Regions from separate parts of the Janthinobacterium sp. PSPC3-1 genome, predicted to be linked through region 1. Evidence: predicted binding sites of a transcription regulator. Region 1 holds the regulator's gene; each other region holds the start of a gene.
What was found. Region 1 encodes HrcA, which represses chaperone genes, less so after heat shock. Its sites were predicted from a motif close to TTAGCACTCNNNNNNNNNGAGTGCTAA; they were not measured.
Positions count from the first base shown of each region.

Region 2: the regulator HrcA is predicted to act here: its motif matches at 2,725-2,751, upstream of rpoH (RNA polymerase sigma factor RpoH).
Region 3: the regulator HrcA is predicted to act here: its motif matches at 2,803-2,829, upstream of groES (co-chaperone GroES).

Region 1 is NZ_JAFCTQ010000025.1:80-10,044, forward strand. Features, by position in the region: gene ACP7B7_RS22110 (barstar family protein) at 160-486, opposite strand; gene dapB (4-hydroxy-tetrahydrodipicolinate reductase) at 495-1,304, opposite strand; gene bamE (outer membrane protein assembly factor BamE domain-containing protein) at 1,323-2,018, opposite strand; gene fur (ferric iron uptake transcriptional regulator) at 2,142-2,573, shown strand; gene hrcA (heat-inducible transcriptional repressor HrcA) at 2,592-3,608, opposite strand; gene ACP7B7_RS22135 (HAD family hydrolase) at 3,706-4,431, opposite strand; gene ACP7B7_RS22140 (hypothetical protein) at 4,666-5,268, shown strand; gene ACP7B7_RS22145 (hypothetical protein) at 5,305-5,910, shown strand; gene mmsB (3-hydroxyisobutyrate dehydrogenase) at 6,076-6,984, opposite strand; gene ACP7B7_RS22155 (enoyl-CoA hydratase/isomerase family protein) at 7,005-8,120, opposite strand; gene ACP7B7_RS22160 (enoyl-CoA hydratase) at 8,113-8,898, opposite strand; gene ACP7B7_RS22165 (acyl-CoA dehydrogenase family protein) at 8,895-9,965, opposite strand, start outside.
Region 2 is NZ_JAFCTQ010000008.1:51,570-61,534, reverse strand. Features, by position in the region: gene ACP7B7_RS10970 (cytochrome P450) at 1-387, shown strand, start outside; gene ACP7B7_RS10965 (antibiotic biosynthesis monooxygenase family protein) at 384-737, shown strand; gene ACP7B7_RS10960 (hypothetical protein) at 727-1,176, opposite strand; gene ACP7B7_RS10955 (hypothetical protein) at 1,350-1,613, shown strand; gene rpoH (RNA polymerase sigma factor RpoH) at 1,679-2,569, opposite strand; gene ftsX (permease-like cell division protein FtsX) at 3,047-3,967, opposite strand; gene ACP7B7_RS10940 (cell division ATP-binding protein FtsE) at 3,964-4,707, opposite strand; gene ftsY (signal recognition particle-docking protein FtsY) at 4,721-5,779, opposite strand; gene ACP7B7_RS10930 (porin) at 7,209-8,309, shown strand; gene ACP7B7_RS10925 (hypothetical protein) at 8,465-9,022, shown strand; gene ACP7B7_RS10920 (thiamine pyrophosphate-binding protein) at 9,032-9,965, opposite strand, start outside.
Region 3 is NZ_JAFCTQ010000019.1:66,853-76,817, forward strand. Features, by position in the region: gene ACP7B7_RS19300 (hypothetical protein) at 1-399, shown strand, start outside; gene groL (chaperonin GroEL) at 559-2,208, opposite strand; gene groES (co-chaperone GroES) at 2,261-2,551, opposite strand; gene ACP7B7_RS19315 (hypothetical protein) at 3,070-3,810, shown strand; gene ACP7B7_RS19320 (DUF904 domain-containing protein) at 3,940-4,203, shown strand; gene ACP7B7_RS19325 (cell division protein ZapA) at 4,203-4,514, shown strand; RNA gene ssrS (6S RNA) at 4,591-4,768, shown strand; gene ACP7B7_RS19335 (EVE domain-containing protein) at 4,839-5,303, shown strand; gene ACP7B7_RS19340 (MurR/RpiR family transcriptional regulator) at 5,300-6,160, opposite strand; gene ACP7B7_RS19345 (GGDEF domain-containing protein) at 6,346-7,860, opposite strand; gene lgt (prolipoprotein diacylglyceryl transferase) at 7,956-8,786, opposite strand; gene ACP7B7_RS19355 (LysR family transcriptional regulator) at 8,798-9,703, opposite strand; gene ilvD (dihydroxy-acid dehydratase) at 9,879-9,965, shown strand, end outside.

The DNA.
Region 1 (9,965 bases):
GAATTTTGACAGCGGTCGATGTTGTTCGCAACACCACCAACCGCATGAGAGGAATAATACAAGGTCGGATTAGGCGCAAAGCGCCGTAATCCGACAACATTGTTGGCGCCGGTGGTGTTGTCGGATTACGGCCTGCGGCCTAATCCGACCTACGGTGATTTACTTGAGTATCAATTTCAACGCCGGCTTCTCGCCATAATCCTCATAGCGCTCGTTGATGCCGGCGATACAGAACGTCACTTCTTCCAGCAGGTCCGGCGCCTGCGCCTTCAGCGTGTCGGCATCCTGCACCACGATCTCCAGCACTTCGTTCGGCTTCAAACGAAATTTGCTCATGCCGTCCTCGTCGCGCAGGTAGCTGAGGCAATCGACCCAGGCGTCCATGCTGTTGCCATAAAACTCAGGGAAACCGAAGGCCTGCACGCATTGCGCGTGAAAGCTTGCTTCGTCGGTAATTGCTTTTCCATTCAGGATGGCAGTGGCCATGGTCTTCCTCAGTTCTTCAGCGACAGCACGTCCTGCATGTCGTACAGACCGGTAGGCTTGTCGGCCAGGAAACGCGCGGCGCGCAGGGCGCCGTGGGCGTAGGTGACGCGGCTGCTGGACTTGTGGCTGATCTCGATGCGCTCGCCGATGCCGGCAAACAGCACCGTATGGTCGCCGACGATATCGCCGCCGCGGATGGTGGCAAAACCGATGGTCGACGGGTCGCGTTCGCCCGTCACGCCTTCGCGGCCGTACACGGCGCATTCCTTCAGGTCGCGGCCCAAAGCCCCCGCCACCACTTCACCCATTTGCAGGGCGGTGCCCGACGGCGCATCGACCTTGTGGCGGTGATGGGCTTCGATGATTTCGATATCGTAGCCTTCGGACAAGCTTTTCGCGGCCAGTTCCAGCAGCTTCATGGTGACGTTCACGCCCACGCTCATGTTCGGCGCGAACATGATGGCGGTCTTTTCGGCGGCGGCGGCAATCGCCGCCTTGCCGGCCTCGTCGAAACCGGTGGTGCCGATGATCATCTTGATGCCGTGCTCGGCGCAGTACGCCAGGTGCTGCAAAGTGCCTTCGGGACGGGTGAAGTCGATCAGGTAGTCGGCATGGGCCAGGCCTTTGGCCAGCTCGGATTCGATCGCCACGCCGGCCGGCTTGCCGAGGAAAGCGGCGGCATCCTGGCCGATCGATGGCGCACCGGCACGGCCGAGCGCGCCGGCCAGCACGGCGTCGGGCGCGTTGCCGACGGCTTCGATCAGGATATGGCCCATGCGGCCACTGGCGCCGGCGATTGCAATTTTCAGTTCAGTCATTTTAATGTGTACAGCAACTTATTTGGTGGGGGCAGGTGCCGGCTCGGCCGGCGTCGCGGCTGGCGTCACGACGGGCTTGGTCACCGGGATCATCGCCGGCGTATTGTCCGGGTTGGCCGGCACGGCGGACGGCGCCACCGGCGACGGCACCACGGCGGCCGGCGCACCGGCCTTGGCCAGCTTGGCGAATGGCGACGGGCCGGCGATGCGGTCGATATATTCTTTTTCGGTCGGCAGGTTGCCGCCTTCGAAGCGCGCGACCTTGCCTTCCTTGTCAAAGTAGACGACCACGCGGCTGCTGGTGGTTTCGCCACTACCGCGGGCCAGGCGGAACGGGTAATCCCAGCGGTCGGCGTGGAACAGGTCGGCCAGCAAAGGCGTACCGAGGATAAAACGCACCTGGTCGCGCGTCATGCCTTCTTTCAGCTGGGCCAGCATCTCTTCGGAGACAAAGTTGCCTTGCTGAATGTCCGGGCGATATGGCGAGAAAAACCACATGAATTTCTGCAGCGGTGTAACTGTCGTGGTCTGGGCGCCCTGGTCGGGCACGACTTCCTTGCCTTCTTTCTGGGTGATCGCCGGTTTTTCACCAAGGATGCCACGGCTGGCACAGCCGGTCGCCATCAGCGCAACGCAAACCAGGCCTGCAACGACCGGTGCTCGGAATGAAATACGGTGACGCAAGGATGGCAATACAGCCGGTGTGACGCGCATAAATGACCTCAATTTGATGAACAAAACGCCAGGAGTGACTGGTCCACCCAAAAATGCTTATTTTGGCACTCGCCGACAAAACGCTATATGATAAAGCACCTGACCCACATACGAGCAACAAACATGAGTAACAATCCTAGTGATCTCAAGGCAAGCGGCCTGAAAGCCACCCTGCCACGGCTGAAGATACTCGATATCTTCCAGAGTAGCCCGGTACGCCACCTGACGGCGGAAGACGTCTATAAAATTCTTCTGGCCGACAATATGGACGTCGGCCTGGCAACTGTCTACCGTGTCCTGACCCAGTTCGAACAAGCTGGATTGCTTAACCGCAACCATTTTGAAACGGGCAAGGCCATTTTCGAGCTCAATGAAGGCTCGCACCACGATCACCTGGTGTGCCTCGATTGCGGCAGGGTCGAAGAATTCTTCGACGAGTCGATCGAAATACGCCAGCAGAAAGTGGCTGAAGAGCGCGGCTTCAAGATTGCCGAACACGCGCTGGCCATCTATGGCAACTGCATCAAGCCAGCCTGCCCGCACCGGCCAGCCTGACGCAACGCTGCTACGGCCTTAATGATGGCTCAATGCATTTGAGAGCAATTTGGCCGTAATATCGACAATCGGAATGACCCGCTCGTAGGCCATGCGGGTCGGTCCGATGACTCCCAACGTTCCCACGATCTTGCCGTTGACTTCATACGGCGCCGTCACCACGCTCATTTCGTCCATCGGCACCAGGTTCGATTCGCCGCCGATAAAAATCTGCACGCCGGTGGCCTTGCTCGACACATCGAGCAATTGCATCAGCCCCGTCTTCTGCTCGAACATGTCGAAGAGCTGACGCAGCGAACTCATGTTCGATGACAGATCGCTCACGCTGAGCAGGTTGCGCTCGCCCGAAATCACCATGTCGTCGCTATGGTCGGCCATCACTTCGCTGCCCGCCTCGACCGCCACCTGCATCAGGCTGCCCATATCGTCGCGCAACTGGCGCAGCTCGCCCTGCAGGCGCACGCGCACGGCGTCGAACGACAGGCCGCCATAATTCTGGTTGATATAGTTGGCCGACTGGATCAGCTGCGACGGCGTATAGTCCGCTTCCGTCAGCAGCAGCCGGTTCTGCACGTCGCCGCCCGGCCCGACGATCACCAGCAGGATGCGTTTTTCGGACAGGCGCAAGAATTCGATCTGCTGGAACACGGATTCACGGCGCGGACTCAGGACCACGCCGGCGAACTGCGACAGCGAGGACAGCATCTGCGCGGCGTTGGCGATGGTTTTTTGCGGCTGCTGGGTCTGCAGGCGCAGGCGCGAGTCGACCATGTGCTCGTCCAGATGCCGGACCGTCAGCAGGGTGTCGACAAAGATGCGGTAGCCGCGCGGCGTGGGAATGCGGCCAGCCGAGGTATGCGGGCTGGACACATAGCCCTGCTCTTCCAGGTCGGCCATGATGTTGCGGATGGTGGCCGGCGACAGGTCGAGGCCGGAAATCTTCGACAAGGCGCGCGAACCGACCGGCAGGCCGTCGGCGATATAGCGCTCGACCAGGGCTTTCAGCAGGGTTTGGGCACGAAGTTCGAGTTGCATGGTGTTTTCAGTTATACAAGTAGGCTGGCATGCAACAGGCGAACGCCGGCGCTGCAGCAACAGCAGCCATTATGCACGTTCGCCCGCGCAACGGCGATCAATCTTCCAGTTGCGCCTGCAGCCAGAGCAGCAATTCATCAAAGTTGGCGCAGATGGCGTCGGGCCGCACGCCGGCCGCCAGGTGGGCGTCGCTGCCGCGCCGGTTCATCCAGACGGCCCGCATGCCCGCATCCTGCGCCCCCGTTACATCGAAATACAGATCGTCGCCCACATACACGGCCTCGTGCGGCGCCACGCCCAGTGCTTCGCAGCCGGCCAGGAAAATCGACGCGTCGGGCTTGGCCACGCCAAACTCGCTGGCGGCGATCGATACTGTAAAGTGCTGCGCCAGGCCGATAATTTCAAGGTCGGCATTGCCATTCGAGATCGAACCGACCAGCAGCCGCTGCTGCATCCAGGCCAGGCCGGGCAAGACGTCGTCATACGGCGTGACCCGGTTGCGGGCGGCCAGGAACTGCCTGACGGCGTCATCGACCAGGGCCGGATCTTCACCGGCCGCGGCGAACGCCGTCAGCAGGCCGGCGCGGCGCAACTCGATCAGATTGCCGTGATAGTGCGGCTGTGCATTGAGCATGTCGAGCCGGTGCCGGCGCAGCGCCTCGATGGAAAACTGCTGCGCCACCCGGGGCGCGTGGCTGGCCAGCCAATCGTGCAGCAGGGTTTCGGCGGCGGCGATCACGGGCGCGATCGGCCACAAGGTATCGTCGAGATCGAACAGGATGGCCTTCGGCGGAACAACGGTGTGGACAGCGGTAGTGGTCATGGCGGCAATCATTATCAGGGCACAGGCAAGCCCTATTGTCGCACCGATCGCAGGGCGCGGCATGCCGGCTGGCGCCGCATATGCGGACGAATCAGGGCTGGCGCGGGAAAAATTGTTACAGGGTGATACAAGGCAAGATCAATCGCCTTGCCAGATAGACTAAAATAGGCGCCATTCCAATGCGGCGCCAGCGTCCGTGTTGCGCTACCCTACCTAATTCGTTTTGGAGAATGTATGAAAAATGTATACCTGCGCTCGATGCTGGCGGCGGCTTGCGCTGCCACACTGGCAGCCTGCGGCGGCAGCGGCGGCAATATGTATTTGAGCGGTTCGGTGATCGGCCTGGCCAAGACCGGCCTGATTCTGCAAAATGGCGGCGAAGAGCTGCCCGTGACAGCGGGCGCCAGCAGCTTTGTGTTCGTCAACCTGATCAAGTCCGAAGACCGCTACGATATCAAGATCAAGCAGCAACCGAAGGGAGCGACTTGCACGATGACCAATGGCAGCGGCAAGGCGAACAGTTATTCCGTCTCGACCGCCTATGTCTCCTGCATTACCGACACGTATGCCCTGGGCGGCTCGATCACCGGCCTGAACGCCAGCGGCCTGACCCTGGTCAATGGCATCAGCGGCAGCATCAGCCCGCTGCAGGGAGCGTTGACCTTTACCTTCCCGGCGGTCGCCGACGGTTCCACCTATAACCTGTCCATTTCCAGCCAGCCGGCCGGCCTGACCTGCAAATTCCAGGGCTCGACCAGCCCCGACGGCCACGATATCGTTGGCGTCATGGGCTCCGGCCCCGTCAGCTCGTTGGCACTCAACTGCGCACCGAAGTAAGCCGTGCGATCCGTGAACACCCTTTTGGAGAAATACATGAAGTCATCCTGCCTGCGCCCTCTCGCCGCGCTGTTGCTGACCGTCGGCCTGGCGGCTTGCGGCGGCAAGGCCTCGTACGATGTATCGGGCACCATTTCGGGCCTGAGCAATGCTGGCCTGGTGCTGGCCAACGGCAGCGACACCGTGTCGCCGGCCGTCGGCGCCACCACGTTCACGTTCCCGAAGCGCATCGACTACGGCACCAACTACACCATCACGGTGAAAACGCCGCCGGCGCACATGAATTGCAGCGTATCGGGCGGCACCGGCTCGGCAGGCCTGTATGTCAGCATTCAGGCAGCTGTCAGCTGCCAGCAAAACGCCTATACGGTCGGCGGCACCATCACCGGCCAGACGGTGGACGGCCTGGTACTGGGCAATGGCAGCACTGCAGCCCAGTTGACGGTGGCCAAGGCAACGGCCACCTTTGTCATGCCCGATTCGGTGGCCGATGGCAATTCCTACGGCATCAGCGTCATCACCAGCCCGGTCGGACAGACCTGCACGGTGGCGACCAATCCCGCCACCGGACTGTCGACCGGCGTCGGCATCATGGGCGAGGCAAAAGTCGAGAGCGTCCGTATCGTCTGCACCACGCCTTGATCGGCCGGCACACAATCAGATATCACCAATTCGTATACTCGGTATTTGAAAGATAAATTGGAGTTATATGTGGCGATGCAGCATACTGCATCTGTCTCCTCCAACTCTTCCAAGAATTGGATTTAGCCCGCTTTTACCAGCGGGCTTTTTTTTGCCCAAAAATAATCAAGCGGCGGCAGGCTTGCCCGGCGCGCCATGGAACAGTTGCACGATGCTGGAAAAATCCTGGCCGCCATGGCCGGCCTGCGCATGCAGCTGGTACAACTGGCGCACCAGGCCACCCAGGGGCGTGGCCGCGCTGGCCGACAGGCTGGCTTGCTGGGCCAGGCCCAGGTCTTTCAGCATCAGGGCCGTGCCGAAGCCGCCGCTGTAATTGCGTGACGCGGGCGCCGTGTCCATCACGCCCGGCCACGGGTTGTAGACTTCCAGGGTCCAGTTGCGGCCCGAACTCTTGGCCATGATGTCGGACAGCACGGACGGATCGAGCCCGTGCGCCACGCCCAGGTTCAGCGCTTCGGCCGTGCCCGCCATCAAGATTCCCAGCAGCATGTTGTTGCAAATCTTCGCCACCTGGCCCGCGCCAGCGTCGCCCGCATGGAAAATATTCTTGCCCATCTTTTCCAGCAGCGGACGGGCGCGCTGCAAGGCGTCCGCTTCGCCGCCGACGATAAAGGTCAACGTACCGGCTTGCGCCCCCGCCGTGCCGCCGGACACGGGGGCGTCCAGCATGGCAAAGCCGCGCGCGCTGGCCGCCTGCGCCACCTGGCGCGCCACCTCGGCGGCAATCGTGCTGCAGTCGATCAGCAGGGCGCCCGGCTTGGCCGAGTCGAGCACGCCACCATCAAGAAGGTACAGCTCCTGCACGTGTTTGTTAGCCGGCAGCATGGTAATGACGGCGTCGGCCGCCTGCACCGCCGCACTGGCGGACACCGCCGCCGTGGCGCCGGCGGCGACCAGCGAGGCCATGGCCTCCGGCGCCAGGTCGAATACCGATACATGAAAGCCGGCCGCGACCAGGTTGCGCGCCATCGGCGCCCCCATGTTGCCCAGGCCGATAAAGGCGATATGTTGCATGGTGTCTCCTCTTGTTTGTCTTATGCCAGGTCGGCCAGCGGATGCTGTGCCCATGGCGCCTGGAAATAGCCGTCCAGGTAGCGGTCGTCCAGTTCGCCCAAGCTGGCGGGGCGCCATTGCGGCGCATTGTCCTTGTCGATCAGCAAGGCGCGCACGCCTTCGGCAAAGTCGGGATGGGCGCAGCACTGCACCGCCACGATCAGTTCCAGTTGAAATACTTGCGCCAGGCTCAGGTGCCGTGTGCGCTCGCGCATGGCCCACACCAGGGCGGCCGAACTCGGCGCGCCCTTGACCAGCGAGTGGGCCGCTTTTTGCAGCCAGGCGGACTCGCCCTCGTAGGCGGCAATCGCCGCCACCACCTCTTGCAAGGTCGGTGCTTGCGTCAGCGCGGCGATGGCGTCGAAATTGGCGCGCACCGGCGAGGCAGGCAGCAGCGAGGCGGGCGCCGCTAGGGCGCGCAGCAAGCGGTCCAGCTGCTGGTGATTCGCTTGCGCTTCAGGCTGCCATTGCGCCAGCGCCAGCGCATCGAGCACCAGGGCGCGCGCCTCCTGCTGCAGGAAATAATCGCCCAAGCCGACGAACAGCGCATCGGCCGCATTCATCGGCGCGCCCGTCAACCCCAGGAACAGGCCGCTGCGCCCCGGCATGCGGCCCAGGAACCAGCTGCCGCCCACGTCGGGGAACAGGCCGATGGTAATTTCCGGCATGGCGATGCGCGTGCTTTCCGTTACCACCCGGTGGCTGGCGCCCGCCATCAGGCCCAGGCCGCCACCCATGACGATGCCGCCGCCCCACACCAGCAGCGGTTTCGCATAGGTATGGATGCGGTGGTCGAGCCGGTACTCCTCGGCAAAGAAGGCCAGCGCCTGCGGGTTCGGCACCACCCCAGGCTGCTCGACCACGGCCGTGCGCAGGCTGCGCACGTCGCCGCCGGCACAAAAGGCCTTGTCGGTCGACGACTGCAGCACCACGCAAGCAATCTGCGCGTCATCCGCCCAGCGCAGCAGCGCGCCGTCGATGGCGCGTATCATCTCCAGGGTCAGGGCATGCAGGGACTTCGGTGCGTCGAGCGTGATGACGCCCAGCTTCATGCCGCCGGGGCAGGCGCGCTCTTCAATGTTTACAGTCTCAACCATTCTTCCACTCCGCCGTGCGTTTTTCCAAAAAGGCCTGCACGCCCTCCTTCTGGTCCTGCGTTTCGAACAGGCCCAGGAACAGGGTGCGTTCATCGGGCAGCGACTGCGCCAACGGTTTGCTGCGCGCGCCCTGGATCAGCGACTTGGAGGCCGCCACGCTGCCCGGACTCTGGCGCGCCACCTTGGCCGCCAGCGCCAGCGCGGTGGACAACGCTTTGCCGGTCGGCACGACTTCCTCGACCAGGCCAATCGACAAGGCCTTGGCCGCGTCCACCCGCTCGCCACATAAAATCATGCGCTTGGCCCAGCCTTCGCCGACCAGCCACGGCAGGATCTGCGTGCCGCCCGCGCAGGGCAGCAAGCCCACCGACGCTTCCGGCAAGGCCATCTGCGCATGCTCTTCGGCGATGCGGATATCGCAGGCCAGCGCGCATTCGAGTCCGCCGCCCATGGCGTAACCGTTGATGGCGGCGATGCTGACGCCACGGAATGCCGACAGCGCCTCGAACGCCTCGCCAAACGCGGCCGCCATATTGAAGGCCATGTCCTTGTCGCCGTCGGCAAACAGTTTCAAATCGGCGCCGGCCGAAAAGAACTTGGCGCCGCCACCGGTGATCACCAGCGCGTACACCTGGTCGTCGGCGTTCAGGTCGGCCACCAGCTCCCTGAGCGCGCCCAGGCTGGCCAGGGTCCAGGTATGGGCCGGTGGATTGTCCAGGGTGATCTGCACCACATGGTCGTGGCGTTCCACTACTAAGTTGCTGTAAATCTTGGTCATCGTAAAGTCTCCGTGGCGCCATCCTTGAGGATCGCTCGCGCGATAATCAGGCGCATGATTTCATTGGTCCCTTCCAGGATCTGGTGTACCCGCGTGTCGCGCACATGGCGCTCGAGCGGATACTCGCGTATATAACCATAGCCGCCATGCAGCTGCAGCGCTTCATTGCAGACATTGAAGCCGATATCGGTGGCGAAGCGCTTGGCCATCGCGCAATAGGCGGACGCGTCCGGACTTTGCTGGTCGAGTTTCCAGGCGGCCAGGCGCACCATCTGGCGCGCCGCCACCAGTTCCGTCAGCATGTCGGCCAGCTTGAATTGCAGGGCCTGGAACTGGGCCAGCTCGCGGCCGAACTGCTTGCGCTCCTGCATGTAACCCTGGGCGCGCGTCAAGGCGGCCTGCGCCGTGCCCACCGAGCACACGGCAATATTGATGCGCCCGCCGTCGATGCCCTTCATGGCAATGCTGAACCCTTCGCCTTCCGCGCCGAGCAGGTTGGCTGCCGGCACGCGCACCTGGTCAAAACTGATAATGCGCGTGGGCTGGCTGTTCCAGCCCATTTTTTCTTCCTTCTTGCCGTACACGATGCCGGGCAGGTCGGCCGGCACGGCAAAGGCCGAAATGCCGCCCGCGCCTTCGCCACCTGTTCTCGCCATGACGATCAGCATGTGCGTCTGGCCGGCGCCGGAAATAAACGCTTTCGTGCCGTCGAGCACATAATGGTCGCCATCCTTGACGGCTTTGGTGCGCAGGGACGCCGCATCGGACCCCGACTGCGGTTCCGTCAGGCAATAGCTGGCCAGTTTCCGGCCGGCGGCCAACTCTGGCACCCACGAGTCGCACAAGGCTTCCGATCCCCAGCGCGACAGCATCCAGGTGGCCATATTGTGGATGGTGATATAGGCCGTGGTCGAGGTGCAGCCGCCGGCCAGCTCCTCGAAGACGATGGCCGCATCCTGGCGGCTCAAACCCAGGCCGCCCCAGCGCTGCGGCGTGTACAGGCCGCAAAAGCCCATCTCGCCGGCTTTCGCAATCGTCTCGACGGGAAAGATCGACTCCGCGTCCCA
Region 2 (9,965 bases), on a different contig from region 1:
GACGCCAGTCAAAGGGCCAACCTGATCGGCTTGCTGACGCAGACCTGCGAGGCGACGGCGGGTTTGCTGGGCAACAGCGTGCTGGCGCTGCGCACCGGGGCGCCCACGCTGGCGATCCACAATACGCGCCGCTTTGCCGCCTGTGACGTCGAGCTGGAAGGCGTGACGATACGCCAGGATCAACTGATCGTGGTGCTGCTGGCCGGCGAAGGGCTGGGCTTTGGCCACGGCGTGCACCTGTGTCCGGGGCAGGCGGTGGCGCAAACGATCGTCGCGGCGATATTGGCGGCCTGGTCCGGTGCGCTGGGGCGCTTGCCGCTGGACTGGCATTACCGCGCCTCGCCGAATGCGCGTATTCCTGTGTTTGCTGCAGCGGAGGCCGCGTGATCGCCGTGATCTTCGAGGTATGGCCCAGCGCGCAGGGGCGCGCGGATTACCTGGCGCTGGCGGCGGCGCTGCGGCCCTTGCTGGACGAGGTCGACGGCTTTATTTCCATCGAACGTTTCAGCAGCCTCAGCGATCCCGACAAATTGCTGTCACTCTCGTTTTTTCGCGATGAGGCGGCGCTGGCGCGGTGGCGGCAGCTCGAAGCGCACCGCGCGGCGCAGGCCGCAGGCAGGCACGGTGTATTCGACGATTACCGGCTGCGCATCGCCGGCGTGGTACGCGACTATGGCATGCGGGACCGGGTGCAGGCGCCGTCGGACAGCCGTTGCCGCCACGACCCTAGTGCTTGAGCGTGCCTTGCGTGATCTTGACCTTGACGCGGTAGGTGGGAATCGCCGCATCGACGGGCGGCGGCGTGGCCGGATCGACGTCGAGCAAAGTGAAGGTCAGGTGATTGATGGTGATGGAACTGGCGCCATTCGGCATCGAATCGGACAATACCAGGTCGGTGGCGCCGGCGCTATGGAGCAGGGTAAAGCTGTAACTGACATAACCTTTCCACACGCACACGGCGCCGGCGCGGCAGCGGCTGTCGTTGACACGGTCGAGTTTCAAGGTGTCGGTGGCGGTGATGGCGACCTGCTCGCCGGGCGACAGCACATGGATCACGCTGCGTGGCGTATTGCGCGCGTCGCCGGTGCTGGTGGCGGCGCCGCAGCCGGCCAGCAGGGCCACGCTCAGCCACAGGGGCAGCAGGAAGGTGGGGAGGCGGTGATACGGATGATGCATATGGTTCCTTTCAGATGGCGTCCTTGCTTGTAGCCTTCACGGATAAGATGGGTTGATCATAACAAGATGATATTTTCGCGGCGCGCGACTGGCGCGGCCTTGATATGAGGCAATGCCGGCCGCTAACGGTGGCGATCGCGTAGAATGGCTGTTTTGAAAATCAGGAAACAACCATGAAAAAAACCGCCCTGGCGAAAAGCGATGCCAAGAAGTTGATGGGAAAGATGAATGTTCCCGGCGCCGGCGCCTTCGGCAAGGAAGCGGTGGTCGTCGACCGCCGCGAACAGCGCAAACGCGACCAGGCGCTGGGCCTGGTGCCGTTCGCCGTCAAGCTCAACAGCGAGCTGGTGTTGCAGCTGCAAACCCTGGCCAAGGAGCGTGGCGCGGACTTGAACGAACTCGTGGCCGAGGTGCTTGCCAAAGGCCTGGCAGCCTGATGGTGGCAAACCATTAAAATCAAAAGGCGCCATGAGGCGCCTTTTTACTGCGTGCTGCCTATCACTTAGACGTACGCGGCCAGCGCGCCCTTCATTTTTTTCAGCGCCGCCACTTCGATCTGGCGAATGCGCTCGGCCGATACGCCGAACTCTTCAGCCAGCGCGTGCAGGGTGGCGCCGGAGCCGTCGTCGTTGGCCAGCCAGCGCGCTTCGACGATGCGGCGCGAGCGGGCGTCCAGCTTGCCCAGCGCCGTTTCCAGGCCTTCCGATTGCAAGCGCGTCACCTGTTCCGCTTCCAGTACCTTGGTCGGCTCGCTTTGCTCCGACGACAGGTAGGCGATCGGCGAAAACTTGTCGTCTTCATCGTCGGTCGGCGATTCCAGCGCGATGTCGCGGCCGCTCAAGCGCGTTTCCATTTCGATCACTTCTTCGCGTTTCACGTCCAGCAGCTTGGCCAGCGCATCGATCTGCTTCGGCGTCATCGCGTCCAGGCCGGTCTTGTGGCTGCGCAGGTTGAAGAACAGCTTGCGCTGCGCCTTCGTCGTCGCCACTTTGACCAGGCGCCAGTTTTTCAGGATGTACTCATGCATCTCGGCTTTCACCCAGTGCATGGCGTACGACACCAGGCGCACGCCCTGGTCCGGGTCGAAACGCTTGACGGCTTTCATCAGGCCGATATTGCCTTCCTGAATCAGGTCGGCATGCGGCAGGCCATAGCCCAGGTAGCCGCGGGCGATCGACACCACCAGGCGCAAGTGCGACAGCACCAGTTCCTGCGCGGCGGCCAGGTCATTTTTTTCGCGCAAGCGCGTCGCCAGCGAGATTTCTTCATCGTGGGTCAACATGGGCAGACGGTTCACGGCCGAAATATAGGCGTCGATATTGCCCAGGTTGCCGGTGAACCCAAGGTTCAGCGCATTATTTTTGGTGGGAACCAATGCGGACATCGTAGTCATGTTTACTCCTCGTAGTCTTGCTTGTTCCATACGGCCCTGCCACGCGGCAGGGACCAGTTTCATTCTTTTTACTGTATCCGGTCTTGCGGTTTGCAGCGCGCGGCGCCATCTTCATCTGGCGACCCTGGCCTCGCTGCTCACTGGTTTGACATATATTAGCACTCTCTGGTGGAGAGTGCCAATCAGCTCATCCAATCACTCCGATAGCCAAAATACTATGACGTTCGAAAGGCTGATGGTGTCTGGGTAATGCAGTCTTGCATGGGGGACGGCGCCAGTGTGCGCCGATTGTGGCTGACTTGAAAGTGCTGCACAGTAGCCCATGGCAACTATGGCAGAACTGCATATCATTCCCTATGGCAATGTCAATATTCTACGCAGGCTAACTGAAGTGAGCCTTAAGAATACTTGTCAAAAATCAAGGGTATTGCAGGAGGAGGGCATGGGACGGCACCAGAGGCACCGTCCCGTGTGGCGTCAGTTGACTCGCGCCAGGTGGCGCTGCACGCACAGGAAGGCGCCGATCAGGCCCAGGCCGGCGCTGACGGCCAAGAGGCCCGCCATCGGCAGCGGCGCCAGCGGCGTCATCTGGAATTCGGAGGCATACAGGCGCGCAAATTCGGCAATCGCGGTATTGAGCGGTTGCAGCGCCAGCGCCACGGCACCCAGGGCCAGCGCGCCGGCGCACAGGCCCAGCAGGGCGCCCGTGTAATAGAACGGGCGATGGATAAAGGTGTCGGTGGCGCCGATCAGTTTCGAGATGCTGATCTCGTCGCGCTGCGTCATCACCTGCAGGCGGATGGTATTGAACACCACCGCGATCACGGCCACGCCGAGGGTAATGGCCAGCAGCAGCAGCACCAGGCGCAGCACGCCCAGCAGCGCGGCCAGACGCTTGACCCAGGCCGAATCGACTTGTGCCGATTCCACACCGGGCAGCTGGCGCAGCAGTTCGGCCACCGCATCGACATCCTGCGCTTCGGTGGCGGTATTGAAGGCGTTCAGTTTCAGTACGTAACTGTCGGGCAGCGGATTGTCGCCCAGGGTGTTGAGCACGTCAGCCAGGCCGCTCTTGCTTTTTAGCGACTCGAGCGCGTCTTCGCGCGGAATAAAGACGATTTTCGCTTTCGGGTCGTGCACGATCTTGCGCATCTCGCCGGCCAGGCCGCTCGCCTGTTCGCGTGGCGTATCGATTTTCATGAACACGCTGATTTCCGGATCGACCGACATCTGCTCGGACATCGGGCGCACATTGTCGAGCATGGTCAGGCCGGCAAACGGCAGCGACAGGGCAATCGCCACCACCAGCACGTTGAGCAGGAAGCCGCCGGGCGACTTGCGCAAATGAATCAGCGCCGAACCGAGCGCAAAGCGGTGTTGGCGGAACCAGCCTCTCATGCGTCTTCTCCCTGTATATCGTCGGCATCGGGCTTGGGTGCAAAATCGGGGTCGGGCGTGGCGAACACGGGTGCCTCGGTGGCCTTGTCGATGGCCACCAGCTGGCCGTTTTTCAGGTGGATCACGCGGGCGGCCGCGTCGAGCATCTGTTCGTCGTGGCTGGAAATGAGGCAGGTCACGCCCACCGAGTGAAACGCTTTCAGGGCCTCGAGCACCTTGTTGGCGCTGGCGCGGTCCAGGTTGGCGGTCGGCTCGTCGGCCAGGATGATCTGCGGACGGTTGACGATGGCGCGCGCGATCGACACGCGCTGCTGCTCGCCGCCGGACAGCGACAGCGGCCGCGCCAGCGCGCGGTCGAGCAGGCCGACCTTGTCGAGCGCGCGGCGGGCGCGCTGTTCGGCCGCCGCCTTGTGCGCACCGACCACCAGCAGCGGCAACATGACGTTGGCCAGGATGGAGCGGTCGTTCAGCAGTTTTTGCTGCTGGAAGATCAGGCCCATATTGCGGCGAAGAAAAGGCACGCCGGCCGGTTTCAGCTTGGCCATGTCCTGGCCATTGACGATCAGCTTGCCCGAGGTGGGGCGCTCCATGGCGGCGATCATTTTCAGCAGGGTGGACTTGCCGGCGCCGGACGGCCCCGCCAGGAACACCAGTTCGCCTTTGGCGATGCTCAGCGAAATGTCGCTCAGGGCCACCGCATCGGAAGTATATTGTTTGGAGACGTGCTGAAATTCAATCATGTGATGGGCAGGTTTATCCGAGCAAGGCTTCGACAAATTCGGCAGCCACGAAAGGCTGCAAGTCTTCAATTTTCTCACCGATGCCGATGAAATACACGGGCACCGGACGCACGCGGGCGATCGCCGCCAGCACGCCGCCCTTGGCGGTACCGTCGAGCTTGGTAATCACCAGGCCGCTCAGCTGCAGGGCGTCGTCGAACGCCTTGACTTGCGTCAGCGCATTCTGGCCCGTATTGCCGTCAATCACCAGCAAGGTTTCATGCGGCGCGCCTTCCATGCCCTTGCCGATCACGCGCTTGATCTTTTTCAGTTCTTCCATCAGGTGCAGCTGGGTCGGCAGGCGGCCCGCCGTGTCGACCATCACCACGTCGATTGAGCGCGCCTTGGCCGACTGCACCGAGTCGTAGGCCACGGCGGCCGGGTCGCCCGATTCCTGCGAGATCACGGTAATGTTGTTGCGCTCGCCCCAGACCATCAGCTGCTCGCGCGCGGCGGCGCGGAAGGTGTCGCCGGCGGCCAGCAGCACCGATTGCCGGTTCGACTGCATGTGCTTGGCGAGCTTGCCAATGGTGGTGGTCTTGCCGGCGCCGTTGACGCCCGAGATCATCATCACCAGCGGCTTGTGGCGGCCCAGTTCGAAACGTTTTTCCAGCGGACTCAAGAGATCGATCAGCAGCACTTTCAAGGCGGCCTTGACGGCGGCGGCGTCGAGCACCTTGTCTTCCTTGACTTTCTTTTTCAGGGCCGTCAGCAGGTAATCGGTGGCGTCGATGCCGGCGTCGGACATCAGCAGCGCCGCTTCCAGCTCTTCATACAGGGCGTCGTCGATCTTGGCGCCGACAAACAGTACCGACAGGGTATTCGAGGTTTTCGACAGGCCGGCCTTCAGGCGCGTCATCCACGATTTCTTTTCCGGCTCGGCGGCCACGATCACGGGTACCAGTTCGGCCGGCGCGCCGGACAGGGCGCCAGGCTGGGACGGCGGTGCCACCGGGGCGGCAGGAATGACAGGTTCGACGGTGACGGGCGCTGCCTCGGGAGAGGCGGTTTTTTTCTTGAAGAAACTAAACATGGGTATGTGGTGGCGGGTGCTTGCGCTTGGCCCGGCGGCGCCGGACGCTATGGATCGGCCTATTCTACCAGAGCGTGCCCGCCACTTCACGGATTGGCAACATTGCGCGTGCCGCTGGCCAGGCCAGGCTTCCGTGCGCCCGCCCACACTTGCCAGGCTGCGCCGCGCCGCTGCCATGGCCATCAACGGGCATGTATATCCATGGCCATCAACGGGCATGTATATATATGTACCGATTCAGCCGGCGCGCCATGCACGGCAAGATTGAGGATGCGGCGGGCGAGTGCGCGTGGATCACCGGGCGGCATCGGTGCCGCCTGCGCAGGTGCGTGTCGATGCGCGGGGCAGGGCGGCGCTGCACCGCGACTGCCGGAACGTAACCGGGGAAACTGGATGAAAAACTTCCGGTACCCGGTGGTTTCATGCGCCTGCTCAGGCGCGCCCGGCGTTTTTGAAGCGCGAAACAAGCCGTAATCCGTCGGAAAATTTTTTAAAAGAAAAAGAAAATATTGCTGACCAGAACAATAAATCAGTTGATTTACATCAAATTGTCGTTTTTAAGCAACAAAAATGACAAAATATTCAAGAATTAACATTGTAAGAAATTGTTTCAAATGTGTTGAACTTTGCAAGCAAAAGTCGCTGTCATGTTCGCTGTTGCAGCTAGCTCCAGCGGCGCGGAAGCGGGCGAAAATGTTTCCAGCAAGCTCATTTAAATTACCGGAGAGTCAGTAATTTCCTGCTCATTGGGTCTCCTTCCTACATGGCTCAAACGAGCCGGCATTTCTTGCTACGCCCCTCAATCATGCGCCGTTGCACCAAATTGGCGCGCCTTTTGGTGCGTTTTTGGGGCCTCGCCTGCAAAGTTTGACGAGGGGGTGTATGCTTCGTCCCGTTCATCCATTATCACCTTACAAATTGTGTGCATTGTCGCGTAAATAGGTAAGGCCAAATGATGGCTGGAGCATGTTGATGTTTTAATCATGGGTCTGCTACTGTTGCGCTAATACAACGGGTTCCCGAAAGGCATGCGCTATGATGAAATGGTCAATCAGGCCAATGCATTGATTGGCAAGGGGCAGTGGCTCTGTCGCGCAGTACGGTTGGCGATGGTGAGGGGGTCGTAAAACGCCCCAGGCTTGGTACCGGAAGTAACATGTTGGAACTTGATGGAATGCGCAACGATCGTTATAGTGCCGCTTCCGGTGCCGCTTGAGCACCCGAACTGGCGCACGAAATACGGTCTTATGCAGCCTTCAAGCTAATCGGTGCAATAGCGTGCCGAGTCCAATATGACTGTTCCCCCGACCGGAACAGCAGTGGCAGGTGGAGACCTTGCCCTCACTCATAAAAAGCGCTCTGCTAGAGCGCAGCTCGAGATGCATAGGCTGTATTACTTTTTGCTTCAAAAAATTAAAGGAAACATGCAATGAAAAAAACTCTGATCACCCTGGCAGTCCTGGCAGCAGCCACCGGCGTAGCCCAAGCTCAATCGAGCGTTGTCATCTACGGTACCGTTGACGCTGGTTTCGTCAGCGAGCGCGGTGGTGTTAACGGCACCGTGAACAAAGTGGACAGCGGCATTGGTTCGGCCTCGCGTCTGGGCTTCAAAGGCACCGAAGATCTGGGCAATGGCCTGTCGGCTATTTTCCTGTTGGAATCGGGCTTCAGCGTTGACAACGGTCAGCAAGACGTATCGGGTACCCTGTTCAATCGTCAAGCCTACGTTGGCCTGAGCAGCAAAACCACCGGTACCCTGACCCTGGGTCGTCAATACACGCCTTGGTACAACACCCTGTCGAAAGTTGCTGATCCATTCGCAGTTGGCTACGCTGGCTCCGCAAAAAACCTGTTCCCAGCGAACACCCGCACCAGCAACACCGTGATGTACGCATCGCCTAGCTACAACGGCTTTGACGCTGATGTTGCTTACAGCGCCGCTGCCAATGGCAATGAAAACCCGCTGTCGAGCAAAATCGGCCGCAAGGTTGGCGCATCGGCTGGTTACTCGAACGGTCCTTTGAATGCACGTATCGCCTTCAACAGCACCTCGAACGACGTGGCAAACGGTGCTGGCACTGGCGTTGTAGAAGCCGGTAGCGGCCGCAACTGGCTGGCAGCTGCCAACTACGATTTCGCAGTGGCTAAAGCTTATGTCGCTTACGGCGTCAACAAAGGCCTGAACAGCGCAGTGCGCAACAACACCAACCGCCAGGCTTACAGCCTGACCAACCTGTCGGCTGTTGCCAGCAATGACAGCACCACCGCACTGATCGGCGCAACCGTACCAGTTGGTCCAGCTGGCACCGTGATGGCTTCGTACATCCACGTCAACGACAAAGCTGGCACCAACGCCGATGCGAACCAGTTCGCACTGGGCTACTCGTATGCTCTGTCGAAACGTACCAGCACCTACGCTTCGTACGCCAAGATCTCGAACAAAAACAACGCAGGCTTCACTGTTGGCAACAACAGCAATGCCGGTTCGGGCGATCAAGCCTTGAACGTTGGCGTTCGTCACTCGTTCTAAGCTGAACTACGCGCAAGCGTAGTCCGCCACACAGGGTGTCCGCTTGCGGATGCCCGCCGTGATAAAAACGCGCTGTCAGACTATGGTCTGGCGGCGCGTTTTTGCATTTGCGACATCAGTTACAATATTGCTGTTAATAAAGTAGGGGAAATGTCATGTACCAAAGAAATTCGCCGCGCCTGGGCGCCTTGCTGCTGGCCTTGCTGATGATGGGCGCCGCGGACGCCGCGCTGGCCGTTACCAAAGACAAGCAGCCAGCCGGGCTGGCGCGCTATGGCGTGGCCGTGTATTCCGACCTGTGCCTGCAAAAGGACAGCGGCGAAATCGGCGGACAGCGCGTCACCCTGCACCGCTTTGCCGAGGCCGATACGGTCATCTATGAATTCACGGCCGGCTCGCTGAGCTGGCCGATCGTCGCCAACGATGTCAACCTCGACGCCGCCACCGGCGCCTTCGACTTTACCATCGCCGGCGCCGACAATGAAGAACGCACCATCGCCGGCAAGTTTTCAAAGGACGGCAAGACCCTGACCTTGGAAGGCGATTATTGCGGCGGCAATGTGCGCATGCCGATGAAGCTGTCGCGCATCACCGACTTTGGCCGGCCGTTGAAGAATTGCACGCCATGCCCTGCCGTGAAGCCGGCGCCGGAAGAACCGGCCGAACCTGCCGCGCCGGCGGCGCCGGCCAGCGCGGAAATGCCGGTGGCCTGAGTCCGATCCTTATTGCTTCGCCAGCTCAGCTTGGGCGCGGATGGTGTCCAGGGTCGCGTTCGGCGTGATCAGGTTGCCGTCATAGCGCAGCTCGATCAGGGCCGGCAGCCGTTTCTCGCCGGCGTGCGCCAGCGCGCGGCGCAGGGCAGGGGCGAATTCTTCCGTGGCGTTGACCACTTCGCCATGCGCGCCATAGGCTTGCGCCAGCGCCGCAAAATCGGGATTGTGCAAGGTGGTGCCCGAGACGCGGCCCGGGTAATCGCGTTCCTGATGCATGCGTATGGTGCCGAACATCTGGTTGTTGAAGACGATGATCACCACGCCGGCGCCGTATTGCACCGCAGTCGCCAGTTCCTGGCCATTCATCAGGTATTCGCCGTCGCCGGCAAAGGTGATCACCGTGCGTTCCGGCTGCACGATCTTGGCGGCAATCCCGGCCGGCACGCCATAGCCCATGGCGCCATTGGTCGGCGCCAGCTGCGTGCGCATGCCGCCGTAGCGGTAGAAGCGGTGCGCCCATGAGGCATAGTTGCCGGCGCCATTCGTGATGATGGTGTCGCGTGGCGCCTGCGCCATGATGTCCTGCGTGACTTGCCACAGGTCCAGCGGCGCCTGGCCATCCTGGAAAATCGGCGGGCGCTGCTGGTAAGCGGCCAGCTCGGCTTTCGCTTCGGCCGGCGTGTGGCGCCAGGCGGCGGCGTCGACCGGCTCCATCGCGGCCAGCATGGCGCAGGCTGGCGCCATGCCGCTGTTGATCATCAGCTCGGCCTGGTAGACGCTGCCCAGCTCTTCGGCGTCGGCATGCACGTGCACCAGGCGCTGGCGCGGCACCGGGGATGCGAACAGGGTATAGCCGCCGGTGGTCATCTCGCCGAGGCGCGGACCGAGCGCAATCACCAGGTCGGCCTGTTTGACGCGCGCGGCCAGCTTCGGGTTGATGCCG
Region 3 (9,965 bases), on a different contig from region 1:
TCGCTGGCCGCATGGGCCAAGGGCGAATTGCAATCGGCCAGGCAGGGTATCCCGCTTGGGGCGACCGGCAAGGTCATTGCCGAATTGAAATTTGCATTCTGGTGCAAGATGTTTACGGCAGGTCAGGACCAGCATCTCTGGAATGCGCACATGCATGCTGTGTTTCCGCATCTTCCGTTACCGCTGACGGTCGCGGCCAGCCGGCAGAAAATCTACGACGACCTGGAGGCACTGCGTGGCTTGCGCAACCGCATCGCGCATCATGAACCGGTCATCGGCTATCCGCTGATGGCACTTCACGCTCGCATGCAAGGCCTGCTCAAGCTGCGCTGCGCGCATACCGAGGCCTGGATGGCCGAATGGGAAATCGTCAGCGCGGCGCTGGCGGCGCGGCCATGATCATGCCCTTGCTTCATTTTGACGAGGCGAAAAAAAGCCACCTTCCGTGGAAGATGGCTCTCGGGGTTGCCGCAGATAAAAGAGCAGCTTTTGGCCTGCCAGTGATCATGCGGCGATGCGGCCCGGCGACGCCGTCGCCTGCGCGCCGGGCCGCAGGGGTTACATCATGCCGTCCATGCCACCCATGCCGCCCATGCCACCCATGCCGCCGCCCATGCCGCCGCCTGCTTTGTCGTCAGCGATTTCGCAGACCATGCAGTCGGTTGTCAGCATCAGGGAAGCGATCGAAGCGGCGTTTTGCAGCGCCGAACGGGTCACTTTGGCTGGATCCAGCACGCCCATTTCGACCATGTCGCCATAGGTGCCGTTGGCGGCGTTGTAGCCGTAGTTGCCCGAGCCAGCCAGTACGGCTGCCACGACGACCGACGCTTCTTCGCCGGCGTTCTGCACGATCATGCGCAGTGGCTCTTCCATCGCGCGCAGGACGATCTTGATACCTGCGTCCTGGTCAGGATTGTCGCCCTTGACCGTGATGTTGGCGCGTGCGCGCAGCAGGGCTACGCCGCCGCCTGGCACGATGCCTTCTTCGACGGCAGCGCGGGTCGCGTGCAGTGCATCTTCAACGCGGGCTTTTTTCTCTTTCATTTCGACTTCGGTGGCTGCGCCAACCTTGATCACGGCAACGCCGCCAGCCAGTTTGGCCACGCGCTCTTGCAGTTTTTCACGGTCGTAGTCCGAGGTCGCTTCTTCGATCTGCACACGCACTTGTTTCACGCGTGCTTCGATCGAGGCAGCTTCGCCGGCGCCGTCGATGACGATGGTGTTTTCCTTGCCCACTTCGATGCGCTTGGCCTGGCCCAGCTCTTCCAGCGTGACTTTTTCTAGGGTCAGGCCGACTTCTTCGGCGATCACTTGACCACCGGTCAGGACAGCGATGTCTTCCAGCATGGCTTTGCGGCGGTCGCCGAAGCCTGGTGCTTTCACTGCGCACGTTTTCAGGATGCCGCGGATGTTGTTCACAACCAGGGTCGCCAGTGCTTCGCCTTCGATGTCTTCCGCGATGATCAGCAGTGGACGGCCAGCTTTGGCGACTTGTTCCAGTACCGGCAGCAGGTCACGGATGTTCGAGATTTTCTTGTCGCACAGCAGGACGAATGGATTGTCCAGGATGGCAACTTGCTTTTCTTGATTGTTGACGAAGTACGGCGACAGGTAGCCGCGGTCGAACTGCATGCCTTCCACGATGTCCAGCTCGTCGTTCAGCGACTTGCCGTCTTCCACGGTGATCACGCCTTCTTTGCCGACTTTTTCCATCGCTTCAGCGATACGCTCGCCGATCGAGTAGTCCGAGTTGGCCGAGATCGCGCCAACCTGGGCGATTTCCTTGGTGGTGGTGCAAGGACGGGCGATTTTTGCCAGCTCTTCAACCGTTGCAGCGACAGCCTTGTCGATGCCGCGCTTCAGGTCCATCGGGTTCATGCCGGCGGCAACGAACTTCATGCCTTCGCGCACGATGGCTTGTGCCAGCACGGTCGCGGTGGTGGTGCCGTCGCCGGCGTTGTCGCTGGTGCGGGAAGCAACTTCCTTGACCATTTGCGCGCCCATGTTCATGAGCTTGTCTTTGAGTTCGACTTCTTTCGCTACCGATACACCATCCTTGGTGACGGTAGGGGCGCCGAACGAGCGCTCCAGGACCACGTTGCGGCCTTTCGGGCCCAGGGTCACTTTGACTGCGTTGGCGAGAATGTTCACGCCTTCGACCATCTTGGCGCGCGCTGCGTCGCCGAATACTACTTCTTTAGCTGCCATGTTCAATTCTCCAGAAATTTCGGAATAGATCTATTTAAAACGTGGAAACGAATTACTGAACGACGATCGCCATGATGTCTTCTTCGCGCATGACCATCAGTTCCTGGCCATCGACCTTGACGGTCTGGCCGGCGTATTTGCCGAACAGGACGCGGTCGCCTACTTTGACATCCAGAGGACGGACTTTGCCATCGTCGAGAATCTTGCCATTGCCTACGGCAAGGACTTCGCCTTGATCCGGTTTTTCAGCAGCTGCATCAGGAATGATGAGGCCGGACGCAGTCTTGGTTTCCTGGTCGAGGCGTTTGACGATGACGCGATCGTTCAATGGGCGCAGATTCATACAAAACTCCTTAAAGTTCAATGGATAAGTGTTGCTCGATCCTGGCCAGCCCGGCATCGTGCCAGGCCCGCTGTCGACCGACCGCCGTATCGAGGAATCAATAACGGCATGCAACGAATCAAGCAAACCTCGATCGTCCCGTGCCTGTCCGCCTCTGGCGGGAATGCGCTGCGGCGTCGCCCACCGCGCGTACTCCTTGCCGAAAGCTGGCAAGCATCGGTCTGTCATGAGGATTGCTACGAAAGAGTTTGTTAGCACTCTCTACTAACGAGTGCTAATTATAGGGACGGCAGGGGGCTTATTCAAGGGGAACATATATATACACGATCCGTGCAAGTGGCATTCGGGCTGAGGTTTGCGCTGGCGCAAGCCATCTTCCCGGGCGTCAGCGGCGGATGCGACTCTAGCATGGCCTGGGCGGCAGGGCTGTTCCTGTACACGCAGGAAACATTGCATCGCGATCAAATTTGCTAAGATGATCAGTATTGCTTATCAAACACTTCACTATCATGCCCAGCTTGTTTTCCCGTCATGCCCTTTGCCTGTCCTTCGCCGCCTTCAGCCTGGCCTGTTCCGGCCATGCCACCGCGCAAACTTTTCTCGACGAACTGACGGTGGTGAGCCTGTCGCCGCAGGACAAGGAGGCGCTGATGAATGAACTGTTCAACGATTTGAACAAGGATGACGACGACCAGGAAGCGCATGTATGGGACAACGCGAGCGCGAAGGCGGCCACCATGCAAGCCGTCTACAGCTTCAGCAATTCCGGCATGACCGAACACAGCCTGAAGGCGCATGTGTGCCGCGACCTGAAATTCGTCGTCACGGCCGGCGGCAAGACGCAGGACCTGAGCCGGCGTACCTGCTCGCAAAACAGCGGACGCTGGGATATCCAGGGCAAGGATGCGCCGCCCGTCACTTATCCGCCCTTCCTGTCCGACGTCACGGTGGCCATGCTGAACGCGCAGGAAAAGAAGGATCTGCTCAATGCGGCCGTGCGCACCCTGAAGGATGAAGAGGATGGCAAGCGCCGGCAGTGGAGCAACCAGGGGCTGGGCAACAATATTCCCCTGCGGGTCAGCCTGACGCCGTCCGACACCGGGACCAAGCCCGGCAGTTTCACCACCTGCCGCGACCTGACCATGGTGTTCGATGGTAAAAACGGCAAGCAGGAACTGCGCCGCCGTTCCTGCGAAAACCGCTATGGCACGCTGGACATCGAACCGGACTACGAAGAGCCTGCGCAAAGTGGTCGTTAATACATCAGAAATAGTGACGTGATGATAAAAAGCATGTATTTACCGGCAACTACGCGTATTGATGTAATTATGTGTGTCAGCAACGTGATTCGATTGACGCCCGCATGACCTGCGCCCTATAGTGGCGGGATGATTTCCGAATTCAACGAATTATCCGACAAAATCGGCCTGCTGGCCGAAATGACCCATGCGCTGCGTCGTGAAAACGCGCAACTGCGCAAGGACAATGCCGCCCTTGCCGCGGAGAATGCGCTGTACGTGCAACGCATGCGCGAGGCGCAGGAGCGGGTCGAGGCGCTGCTGGAAAACATTCCGCAACTGGTGCAGGCGGGCCTGGAACAGGCCGCCTCCGAAGCCATGGCCCAGGCGGCTGACAACGGGAAGGAAGCGTAATGTCGCGTGTCGATGTCAATATCATGGGCCAGTCGTACAGCATGGTCTGCCGCGATGGCGAAGAGCGCGCGCTGCGCGAAGCGGCCATTTATCTGGACAGCAAGATGAAGGCCATCCGCGACGCGGGCAAGGTCAAGGGCAATGACCGCATCGCCGTGCTGGCGGCGCTGGGCGTGGCGGCGGAATTCTTGTCCGTCAAGTCGCCGCAAGGACCGCTGTCGGAGCTGACCATCATGGAAGTGAAGCAAAAAATCTCGGCCATGCACATGGTGTTGGACAGCGCGTTGACGCCCCAGGAAAATTTATTTTAAGCAGCGCTTAAGTGCCCGGGCCGCGTTTTCTGTACGAATTCCCTTTGCGATGCGCGGACTAAGGAGTAAACTTCGGCCTACCCTGCGGTGTTCGCGATTGCCATATATTCCTTGAACCATTTATGCGCATCGGTTGCGAATTTTGTTTGATGGGAGTGAGCGTCGCTCGTTCGACGAACCCGAAATTGAACTAACGTGACCACCTTGAACCGTTTGGTTCGGGATGCCGGCATAGCGGCACAGGCGGGGCCTAATACAGAAAAAACGGTTGCGGCATGACGATGCGCAGCCGTTTTTTTACGTCCGCAGTGTTCAGGGGAAGACATGAAGCAATACTGGTTGATGAAATCCGAGCCCACCGAAGTGAGCATCGATGACCTGATGGCCGCGCCGCAGCACACCATGCCCTGGTTCGGCGTGCGCAACTACCAGGCCCGCAACTTCATGCGTGACGGCATGCGTGTAGGCGACGGCGTGCTGTTTTATCACTCCAGCTGTGCGCAGCCGGGCGTGGTGGGCGTGGCCGAAGTGGCCAGCACGGCCTATCCCGACCACAGCCAGTTCGAAAAAGACGGCCATTACTTCGACCCGAAAGCCACCCAGGAGCAGCCGCGCTGGGTCAGCGTCGACGTGCGCGGCCTGAAAAAGACGGCGCTGCTGCCGCTGTCCGAACTGCGCCAGATGCCGGCGCTGGAAGACATGCTGCTGTTGAAAAAAGGCAGCCGGCTGTCGATCACGCCCGTCACGCCGGCGCAGTGGAAAGCCATCCAGGCACGCCTGGAAGACTAGTCGGGCGCCTGCGTACCCACTTCCTCGATATCGATTTCCATGCGGTAGGCCAGCGCGATGAACAGCGCCTGGCACAGGCAGATGGTGCCGGTCAGCGAGCGGAAGGCAAAGGCGCTGCCCTCGGTCACTGTCAGCAGGGCGTCGGCGCTGCGCGCCAGCGGCGCCAGCGTGCTGTCGGTGATCACCAGCGTCTTGGCGCCATTGTCATGTGCCATGCGCGCGCACTCCAGGGTTTCCTTGCCATACGGCGCGAAGCTGATGGCAATCGCCACGTCGCCTTCGCGCACGCTGCGCATCTGGTCGCGGTGGCCGCCACCCAAACCTGTCACCAGGTGCACGCGCTTGCTGGTGTGCTGCAGGGCGTAGGCGATATACGAGGCCACCGGAAACGCCCGCCGCACGCCGACCACATAGATATTGTCGGCCTGCTGCAGCAAGGTGACGGCCGCGTCGAGCTGTTCGTCATCAAGGCCGGCCGCCAGTTCATCGAGGCCGCTGCGGCTCGCACCGATGAATTCGCGCGTCAGGTCGCCCGTGCGCACCTTGCTGTCGCGCGAGGAAATGAGCTTGCGGATGCGCTGGCGGTAATTGGGCGCGGCGCGCGCCTGGTCGGTGTAGGCCTGGCGGAACACGTCCTGCATTTCGCTGAAGCCGGAAAAGCCGAAGCGCTGGGCGAAGCGCACGATGGCCGACGGCTGCACGTCGCAGGCGGCGGCGATGTCGCTGATGCGCTCGAGCATCAGGCTGGCGCGATTTTGTTCGATATGCTTGGCGATCAGTTTCAACTGGCGCGACAGGCTGTCGTATTCATCGACGATTTGCTGCATTAACTGGTCGATTGCGGCTGCTTGTGCCATCTCTTTACTCTCTTGTCAGGGTGACTGGTGTCGCACCTTGCCTGGCAAGGCAAGGGCACGGGCGTCGGCCCGGAGTAAATTATAGAATCGAATGCCGAAAATGAAAAGGATTTTCTAATTTTTCAAATTTGGAAAAAATTATTTCAAGATCATGCCTTGCGCCTCGTTGTGCTCATCAAAGTGATTCACTCCATCAGCTCTTGCTCGATACGGTTGCGGCCATTGTGCTTGGCCCGGTACAGTGCCTGGTCGGCGGCGGCCAGCAGCTGCTCCGGCGCGTGAGCGGAACCACTGACCGTGCTGAGCGCCAGGCCGATGCTGGCCGTCACCTTGCCACCGCGCGTGGGCGCATGGTGGACGGCAGCCGCCGCGATGGCTTCCTGCATTTTTTGCGCTACCGCCAGCGCGCCAGGCTGGCCGGTAGCGGGCAGGATGGCGGCAAATTCCACGCCGCCGTAGCGTGCCACCAGGTCGCTGGCGCGCGGCAGCGCCGATTGCAGGGCGGCGGCGATTTTCACCAGGCAGGTGTCGCCGTAGGGATGGCCCAGCTCGTCGTTGATGCTCTTGAAGAAATCGATATCGATGATCAACAGCGCCAGCCCGGTGCCGTTGCGGTTGTTGCGCTGCCATTCCAGCTGCAAGGTCTGGTCGAAGCAGCGCCGGTTGGCGATGCCTGTCAGGCCGTCCGTCAGCGACAGCTTTTCCAGCTTGTCGAGCGCGGCCCGCAAGTCGTTCTCGCTTTGCATGTAGCGGCTTTGCAAGGTGGCCGAGCGCAGCGCGTGCACGGCCAGCGCGACGAACAGGGCGGTGGCGGCCAGGTAAAAATGCTCGCGCATGATGACGAACCCCAGGCCCAGCAAGGACGCCGTGAAAAAGATCGGGCTGAAATTGTCGATCAATAAGGTCAGTTGCTGGCGCGGCCGCGGTATGCGCGTTTCTTCCCGGCCAGGCACGGTGGTCAACGCCAGAGCTGCCAGCAGCAAAAAGGGCAGCACCGGCAGCAGTTCGGCCAGGCCGGCGCTCTCGATGGCATGCAGGGTCAGGTAGTTATGGATGCCGGCGCAAATGCCATAGCACCACAGGAAGCTGGTGAGCAGCAGGTAGAAGCGCCCCTGTTCACCATCGGCGCGGTGGGCCAGCAGGCGCAGGCTGGCGCAGCTGGCCAGCACCAGGTTTTCCACGTGGTATGTCACCACCAGCAGTTCGATCGGTATCGGCGCGGCCGAGCGCCGGTCAAACGGCGAGACGTTGAAGATGGCCGTATAGGCCAGGTAGCCGGCCAGCAGGATCTGCACGGCGTCCAGCCATTGCAGCGTACGCGATGGGCGCTGTTCGCCGACCGAGGAGATCGCCAGCAGGATGGGGGCGCCGTACATGAAGTAGGCGAAGTCGGAAAAATAGGTGGCGCGCGAGGCCACCAGGTCGCTCATGTCCTGCCAGGCCGACAGCGCCATGCCGCTGGTCCACAGCAGCACGGCCGCCGCCAGCAAGGCCCAGCCATTGCGCGCCACGCCCGGCGCGCTGAGCCAGGCGCAGCGGCAGCAGGCCAGCAGCGCCAGCGCCGGCGCAAGTGTGCAGAACAGATAGGAGACGGCTTCGGCATGGCTGCTGGCCAGCGCGGTCATGCAGGCCTGCAGCAGCAGGTAGGCCGGCACCAAGGTCATCCACAGCAGCGGCTTGCGTTGCACGGCTTGCATCATCGTGACTCCCGGGGTGATCGTATCGCCGAGGCCGGCAAAACGATGATACTGAACTCCGGAAGTCAAGTCTATCTATCAGGAAACATTGATCCTGATCAAGCGTCGGCGATGCGGGCCTTGCTCGGTGGTGTGGCCATGATGCGGCTTTTGTACGACCACACCAGCAGCAGGATGGCGCCGACGATCATCGGCAGCGACAGCATCTGGCCCGAGGTGATCGGCACGCCGAACCAGACGACTTCCCAGTCCGGCGTGCGGAAGTACTCGGTAAGGAAGCGGGCGCAGCCATACAGCAGGGTGAACATGGCGCCGACCGCCACGCGCGGATGCGGCTTGCGCGCAAACAGCCACAGGATGATGAACACCAGGATGCCGTCGACCAGCATCTGGTAGAGCGGCGACGGGTGCACGGGGTAGGCAATGCCGGGCCACTGCATGGCCCACGGCAGGCTTTCCGGGGCGATGCGGCCCGGCAGTTCGGCGTTGATGAAGTTGCCCAGGCGGCCGGCGGCGTAGCCCAGCGGCACCAGCGGCGCGATAAAGTCCAGCACGTCGAACAGGTTGCGGCCCGCCTTGCGGCCCCACAAATACATGGCCAGGATTACGCCCAAAAAGCCCCCGTGGAAGGACATGCCGCCATGCCAGACCATGAAGATCTCGAGCGGATTGTGAAAGAAATATTCGGGGCGGTAGAACAGCACTTCGCCGAGGCGCCCGCCGATCACCACCCCCAGCATGCCGTAGAACAGCATGTCGTCGAGGTCCTCCTTCTTCCAGCCCAATGCAAAGATATGGGGCTGTTTGATGCGTACGCGTCCCAGCGCGATAAACAGGGCAAAGGCCAGCACATACATCAGGCCATACCAGTGTACGGCCAGCGGGCCGATCTGGATGGCGATCGGGTTGGGCATCGGGTGGATCAGCATCGGTATTCCTTCTAAAAATCAGGCAGGGTGCCGCGCAGCAGGGTCAGAAAACCCTGCAGCACGGGCGAAGTATTGTCGCGGCGCCAGGCAAGCCCCGTCTCCACCAAGGGCGTTGGGTCTTGCAGCGGCCTGTATTCTACGCCGGGGCGCATCAGATTCGACACCGATTGTGGCACAAGCGCGATGCCCATGCCAGCCGAGACCAGGCTGACGATGGTTTGCATCTGGATCGCCTGCTGGCCGATCAGCGGCGTGATGCCGGCCGCGCGAAAGACGCCCAGGATGGCGTCGTGCAGCGCCGGCGAAATGGCGCGCGGGAAAATGATCAGGGGCAGCGCCGGCACGTCGCGCAGCCGCAGGGGACCTGGCGTGTTCAATATGGCCAGCCCGGCCGGCGCGGCCAGCACCAGCGGTTCGGCCAGCACCGGCAGGTAGTCGAGCGCCAGCCTGGCCTTGTCGGGCAGTGGCGGGATCAACAGGCCGGCGTCGATGCGACCGGCCAGCAGTTCGTCCAGCTGCAAGTCCGAGGTCGCTTCCTGCAGCTGGATCTGCACCTGCGGGTAGCTGGTTTGATAAGCGCGCAGCAGCGGCGGCAGCACGCTGTAGTCGGCCGACGAGACAAACGCCAGCGACAGCCGGCCCGCTTCCCCTTGCGCCGCGCGCCGCACCAGCGCCGGCAGGTCCTGCGCTTGGGCCAGCAGCCGGCGCGCCTCGGGCAGCAGGGCGGTGCCGGCCGGCGTCAGGCTCACTTCCCTGCGCGTGCGGACAAACAGCGGCGCGCCCAGCAGCTCTTCGAGTGCCATGATGGTTTGCGACAGCGGCGGCTGCGTCATGTGCAGGCGCAGCGCGGCGCGGCCGAAGTGCAGTTCCTCGGCGACGGTGACGAAATAGCGCAGCTGGCGCAGCTCGAGCGGCATCATTGATATGTATTTCCATGTTGAACAATTGCTGTGATATCTATTTCGACTCACAGATGCGTGCATCATATATTTGACACGGGGGCGTGCGCAAGGCAATCTGGCGTACCCCCACTGCGCACAGGGCTTTCATCATCCAGGCCCGGCAGTCAGGCAACTCTTTTGAAAGACCATCATGCCGCAATACCGCTCACGCACCACCACCCACGGCCGCAACATGGCCGGCGCCCGCGCCCTGTGGCGCGCCACCGGCATGAAGGAC